Regions from separate parts of the Variovorax sp. MPBD4-3 genome, predicted to be linked through region 2. Evidence: riboswitches for the same ligand, from Rfam matches in the RefSeq annotation. Region 2 holds a riboswitch; the other holds the start of a gene.
The links. A riboswitch is a leader RNA that binds a small molecule or an ion and turns the genes downstream of it on or off. The one in region 2 is predicted to bind cobalamin.
Positions count from the first base shown of each region.

Region 1: it holds a riboswitch for cobalamin, as region 2 does, so the genes downstream of both, AC1RVW_RS18400 (TonB-dependent receptor domain-containing protein) here and AC1RVW_RS03220 (TonB-dependent receptor) in region 2, are expected to answer to the same signal.

Region 1 covers NZ_JBXASW010000031.1:56,293-59,689, reverse strand. Annotated here, with positions in the region: gene AC1RVW_RS18400 (TonB-dependent receptor domain-containing protein) at 1-1,531, opposite strand, end outside; cobalamin riboswitch at 1,629-1,893, opposite strand; gene AC1RVW_RS18395 (ClcB-like voltage-gated chloride channel protein) at 1,946-3,397, shown strand, end outside.
Region 2 covers NZ_JBXASW010000004.1:23,592-26,988, reverse strand. Annotated here, with positions in the region: gene AC1RVW_RS03220 (TonB-dependent receptor) at 1-1,587, opposite strand, end outside; cobalamin riboswitch at 1,722-1,991, opposite strand; gene AC1RVW_RS03215 (hypothetical protein) at 2,031-2,258, opposite strand; gene AC1RVW_RS03210 (hypothetical protein) at 2,396-2,800, shown strand; gene AC1RVW_RS03205 (cation:proton antiporter domain-containing protein) at 2,806-3,397, opposite strand, start outside.

The DNA.
Region 1 (3,397 bases), on a different contig from region 2:
CCTGGTAGCGGGCGCGCGCCGTGTTCCTGTAGCAGCCGAAGGAGGAGGCGCAGCCCTTGGCGGTGCCGTCGAAGCTGATCAGGTTGCGCACCTGGTTGTTGTAGACCACGATGCCGGCGTGCGAGGCGCCTTCGGTGTACTGCAGGCCCAGTTCGACGTTGCGGCTGGATTCGGGTTGCAGCGTGGCCAGGCCGTATTCGCTGAAGCGCTGGTAGAGCGTGGGCACGCGGAAGGCGGTGCCGGCCGAGGCCGTGAAGCGCAGCGACGGCGTGATGGCATAGCCGTAGGCGGCGCTGCCGGTGGTCTTGCCGCCGAATTCGCTGTCGCGGTCGTGGCGCACATGCAGCTGCAGCGAGTGCGGGCCCTGCACGAAGCCGTAGCCCAGCGACAGCGCGTCCTGCGCGCGGTCGCGCGACAGCAGCTTCGAGCTGGTGGTGGGCGCGTTGTCGAGTGCGTCTTCGCGGCGCTCGAGGGTGGCCGTCACCAGGTGCGGGCCGAAGCGGAATTCGTTCTGGAACAGGTAGCCGCGCAGGTGGGTTTCAGTTCGGTAGAACGAAGGCTGCGTCTTGTAGACCGATTGCGAATCGGTGATCTGCACGCGGGTGCTGTACACATCGTTCCACTTGGCCGACCAGGTGAGGCCGGCGGTGCGCAGCGTGTTGTTCGCGATGTCGTTGGCGAACAGGAACGGCAGCTTGGTCTTGTACGACACGGTGGCGTCGTAGCCGGCCTTGATGTCGCTCGCGAGCAGCGTGGCGTCGATGCGCTGGTCGGGGGTGATCTGGAAGCCCAGTTTCACGTTGCCCGAGGTGCTGTTGTAGCCGTCGCGATCGGGGCTGGTGAAGCCGTCCTTGACCACGTTGCGCTTGACCACCGGCTGCACGTTGTAGCCCTTGCTCTCTTCATGTTCGACACCGAAGGAGTAGTCGAACAGGCCTGACTTTCCGCTCACGCCGCCTTCGATCTTGCGCAGGCCGTAGCTGCCGAAGCCGATGCCCGCGTAGGGCGAGACGCCCTCTTCGCCGCGCTTGGTGAAGAGCTGGATCACGCCGCCGACGGCATCCGAGCCATACACCGCGGCGGCCGGGCCGCGCAGCACTTCGATGCGGTCGATCTGCGACAGCGGAATGCCTTCCCAGCCGGCGCCGCCGGTCGACTGCGAGTCGATGCGCACGCCGTCGAGGTAGACGGCCGTGAAGCGCGTTTCCGCGCCGCGGATGTACAGGCTGGTGGTGTTGCCGATGCCGCCGGTGCGCGAGATCTCGATGCCGGGCAGGCGCGCCAGCACGTCGGCCACGCCGGTGGCGCCGCTGCGCTCGATGGTCTGGCGGTCGATGATCGACACGTCGCCCACCAGGTCCGACAGTGCCTGCGGCGTGCGGTTGGCCGTGACCACCGTCTCGCCGAGGGTGGGCGCTTCTTGCGCATGGGCCGGGCCGCCGAAGGCGGATGCCAGCGCCAGCGGCAGGCAGGCGAAGCGGAGACGGCGCGCGGGAGCGCGGCCACGGAAAACGGAAGCGTGGGAAATCATGAAATGTGCCGAACGAACGTCAATGCCCCGTGCCGGCTTCCCCGCCGGCACCTGGGCGCAATGGCTGCCTCGCGCACGGATTCTTTTTTCCGTGCATGCGGCAGCCGCCTTGTTGGCCGGTATCCGGGCTGGCAGAACACCCCTCGCCGCCTTCCCAGGCACCTGTTTCAGGGTGCCCAGTGGCTGTGTGGAGAGGGGTGACGCCTTGCGGCGTCGTCTGCTTGACCGTTGCGGGGGCAGCGCAGGCGGCTTGGGCCGGGCCCGGTACGCGCTCGAGGGCGTTCGGGGGACCTTCACTCCTGCTTCCCGTTGAACCGCGGCGCGTGAACCACGCCGCAGGCACCAACGGCCGGGATTTTAGGCCCTGTCCGACACGATTTAAGCCGAAAGTTGCGCACCGCTAACATCGAAGCAATGCGCCCGGCCTCGGTTTTCCTGAATATTCGTTCCGCGCTGCAGCGGCTTTTCGGCGTTTCGGGCTGGCAGTCGATGCTGCTCTGGTCCATTGCCGCGGGCCTGCTCGGCACGCTGGCGACCGAACTTTTCCGCGCGGCGCTCTACGGCTTCGAGCATCTGGTGCTGGGCCCCGGCGAAGGGCTGGTGGCCATGGCCAGGCACCTGCCGTGGTGGGCGCGCGTGGCCTGCCCCACGCTCGGCGGGCTGGTGGCGGGCCTGCTGCTGGTGCTTGCCAAGCGCGTGGCGGAGCGAAGCGCCACCTCCGACTACATGGAAGCGATCGTGCTCGGCGACGGACGCATCCCGGTCGCGCAGACGCTGGTGCGCAGCGCGTCGTCGCTGGTGAGCATCGGCACCGGCGGCTCCATAGGGCGCGAAGGCTCGATGGTGCAGCTCGCGGCGCTGGCGGCCTCGCAACTGGGGCGGCTGCTGCGCTTTCCGGCGGAACGGCTGCGGCTGCTGGTGGCCTGCGGCGCCGCCGCCGGCCTCACGGCCGCCTACAACGCACCCATCGCTGGCGCCTTCTTCGTCGCCGAGATCGTGCTGGGCTCGATCGCGATGGAAAGCGTGGGGCCGATCATCATCGCGTCGGTGGTGGCGAACGTCGCGATGCGCGCGCTGCCGGGCTATCAGCCGCCTTACAAGATGCCGCCGTTCCCCGAGATCCACGGCGCGGAGGTGGTGCTGTTCTGCGTGCTCGGCGTGCTGCTGGGCTTTGCGGCGGTCGCATTCCTGCGCGCTTTGCAGGGCAGCCGCGCGCTGTTCGCCAGGCTGCCGCTCGCGCTGCCGTGGCGGCTGGCGCTGGGCGGGCTGCTGATGGGCGCCATTTCCGTACCGATGCCCGAGGTCTGGGGCAACGGCTACAGCGTGGTCAACGCGGTGCTGCACACGCCGTGGCCCTGGACGCTGATCGCGATGGTGCTGGTCGCCAAGGCGGCCGCGACCATGGCCACCGCGGGATCGGGCGCCGTGGGCGGCGTGTTCACGCCGGCGCTGTTCTTCGGCTGCATGATCGGCGCGCTGTTCGGGCTGGCGGTGCAGGCGCTGTGGCCGGCTTCCAGCTCCGCGCCTTTCGCCTATGCCATCGTCGGCATGGGCGCCTTCCTGGCGGGCGCGACGCAGGCGCCGCTGATGGCGATATTGATGATCTTCGAGATGACGCTGAGCTACCAGGTCATGCTGCCGCTGATGGCCGCGAGCGTCATCGCGTACTTCATCGCGCGCTCGGCCAATGCCGGCTCCATGTACGAGATCACGCTGCGCCGCAACGAGCAGCGCGACGCGCAATTGCGCCTGCGCGGGCTGCACGTGCGCGACCTCGTGCAGCCGGCCGAGACCGTGGTCGGCCCCGAGGCGGACCGCGAGGCGATGAGCAGGCTCTTCCTGCAGCACCCGGTGAAGTACCTGTAC
Region 2 (3,397 bases):
CTCGACCTGCCGGCCGGTGCTGAGCTCGAACGGCACCTGCGTGGCCGAGGTGCTGATGAGCGAGGTCAGCGGATCGGCCGCGCGCGCCACCTGCGCATAGAAAGACTGCGACGCATCGGGCGCATACACCACGCCCAGGCGGCCGGTGGCGTACTCGAAGGTCTTGCCCAGATTGTTGGCCGCGTTCTGCAGGTCGGCGCGGGCGATCTTCGCGTGGTCCCAGCGCAGGCTGCCCACCACCGACCATTGGTCGTCGAAGGCCAGCTTGTCTTCGGTGAAGAAGGCGTAGGTGTCGGTCCTGGTCCGGTAGCGAGGCGTGTAGGCCACGGGCGAGACGTAGTAGCCCGGGTTGAAGACGAAGGGGTCCACCACCGATCGCCCGCCGTAGGGCGAATCGTTGGTGTGCTGGAAGTCGATGCGGTTCACGTCGAAGCCCACCAGCACCTGGTTGGCCAGGCCGAACAGGCCGTGCTTGAAGGTGGCGTCGGTGCGGTTGCCGATCTGCTCCTGGTCGTGGCCGATTTCCAGGTAGTCGCCGCGCGTCACGCGGCGCGTGGTGGCGCTGTAGGTGTAGGTCTCGCTGTTGCGCCAGTGGCGCTTGCTCTCCAGCCGGTAGAGCTGGTTGCGCACGGTGACCGAATCGTTCGGCGTCCACTGGGCGTCGAGGCGGGTCCACTTGTCGCGGTACTTGATCTCGGAATCGTCGAGGTTGTAGTTCTGGCGCAGCGTCTGGCTGCTCAGGCGGCCGTCGATCAGCGGCACGCCGTAGTAGCGCTGCGGCGACTGCCGGCCCTCGTCGTGCGAGAGCGTGAACTGCAGTTGCGGCGACACGTCGAGCCGCACCGCCGCGCCCACGGCCAGGCTCTCGGCCTGGCCGCGCTGCATGAAGCCGTCGGTCTGGCGGTGGCTGATGTCGAAGCGGTAGGAGAGCCTGTCATCGATCGCGCCGCCGCTGCCGAAAGCCACCTGGCGGGTGGCGTCGGAGCCTACGGTGAGCAGCGCCTGGTTCTGGATCGGCCCGCGCGTGGGCTTCCTGGGCACCACGTTGATCGCGCCGCCGATGGCGCCTTCGCCGTACATCACCGAGGCCGCGCCGCGCAGTATCTCGATGCGGTCGACCGACCAGGTGTCGAACGGGAAGGTGACGGTGCCCGCGCCCGCGTACAGCCGCGTGCCGTCGAACAGCTGCATCACCGAGCCGTGGCCCAGGAAGCCGCGCGCCGCCATCGCGGTGCCGCCGTTGCCGGGGCCGGGCGAACCGGTGATGCCGGTGGCGCGGGTGGCGGCATCGATCACCGAGACGTCGCCGCGTGCGCGGATGGTGTCGCCGTCCAGCACCTCGATGCTGGCCGGCGTTTCAAGTGGCGTCAGGCCCAAGCGGCTGCCGGTCTGCGTGGTCTCGTCGATGGCGAGCCGGGTGTGGCGGTCGGCCTCGACCTGCACCGGCGCCAGGCTCTGGCTGCCGTCGGCCTGCGCGAGGGCAGCGGCAGGCCCGAGGGCGAGCCCCAGCCCCAGTGAAATACCCGAAAGCCGCACGCGTTGCGGCGCGCCCGTGCGATCGCGCGATGGCGATGCCTGTCGGCTCATGTGATCTCTCCTCCGGCCCGCGTCCCCGCAGGCTCCTCTGTCCGAAAAAGGACGAGGCGGGAGAAGCGGAGGGGCGATGACGGTCCAGGCGCGAGCGCGGAGGCGGCAGGCCCGGACACGCACTCCCGCAGCGTCCGAAGGCGGTTTCCAAGGCCGGTATCCGGGCTTGCGGAGCGCTCCGACGCGCGAAATGCGCATCGGAGCAGAAAGCCTCGCCTTCCCACGCCGAAGCGCAGTGGCCGCCGGCCTCTTCAAGGAGGCGCAGGCTTGAGGGTTCCCGATCCGCTGACCGTTGCGGGGGCAGCGCAGGAATGACCGGGTCGGCTATGACCCGGCGCACCTGCTTCCCGTTTAACCCCGGCGCCATGGCATGGCGGGCGGGGCACCTTCGAACCGTGTTGACTGGTTTGATTCGTGAGAATTAACAAACCAGAACCGCGAAATTATAAGTAGCCGCTATTGCCGTCGGGTCCGAACAGGCGCCGCATCACCGCCACGCCGGCCACCAAGGCGTTCGAGTAGCTGGCGTAGGGCTCGAGCGCCGCTTCCAGCGGCTCGTAGAAGTGGGAGGCGTCTCCGGGCTCTCCGGCGACCGCTTCCATCAGCACCCAGTAGAACTCCCCTTTTTCCAGCTCATGGACAGTGAGCGCGATGTTTCTCTGTGTGTGCATGGAATGGATTGGGCAGTGCTTATTGGTGAATGGGTGGAGGCCAAGGCCGGTTGACAGCTTCCGGGCTTCTCCTACAGAGGGGATTCCCCGTGCAGCCTATGTTTTTATGTTTTGCACATGCACAAGCAGGAGACAGCATGAAGAACTTCACTCTCGAACCCGGCATGCGGGCGACCATCGGCGGAGCCTTCTATCCGACCGGCTACTCGATGGTCATGTTTCCGGACGCGGAAGATGCCCAGCGCGTCGGCCGCGGCCTGATCGAGCAAGGCACCAGCGGCGACGACGTCTACCTGCTTCCCGCGCAAACCGTGCTCTCCCAGATCACGCCCACCGTGGAGACTGCCGACGACCCCTTGCCCTCCGCCGGCACCGAAGGCGCGACCGTGCGCGCATACACGAAGCTGGCGCGCGAAGGCCACACGGCGCTGCTGGTGAAGACCGAGGACAGCGAAGCGGCCGAGCAGCTCATGGTGCTGGTGCGCACCGTGCCCTACTCCATCGCGCAGCGCTACCGCACGCTGGTGATCGAAGACCTTTGAGTTCGTCAGGCCGGGGCCGCCATCGACACGGCCCGCTGGACCACGTCGCGCGCCATGGCCTGCGCGAGTTCCTGCTCTCCCAGGAACACGGTCACGGCCGCCTCGCGCGTGAGCAGCGCGGCTTCCTGTTCGTTGTGGCTGCGGATCACGGTCTGGATGGTCGGGTTGAGCGTGCGCGCCGTCTCGATCATCTGGCGCACGTTCATGGCGTCGGGCGTGGCAACCACCAGCACGCGGGCGCGGGCCACGTGCGCCTGGATCAGCACCGCCGGATCGGCGGCATCGCCCCACACGGCCGGCGTGCCGGCTTCGCGCAGCTTTTCGACCAGTTCGCGGTTCTGCTCGGCGACCACGTAGGGAATGTCGTTGGCGTCGAGTTCCGCCGCAATGCGGCGACCGACGCGGCCATAGCCCACCAGCACCACCTGCCGCGACAGGTACTTGGCCTCGGTGGTCATGGGCAGTTCGGCCAGCGGGTCGTCGCGCGACTCGAGCCCGCGCGCGAACGACGAGTGCGCGTGCAGCCATTTCTGCATCGGCCCGATCAGGCTGAACCACAGCGGGTTGGTGGCGATGGAGATGAGCGCGCCCGCCAGC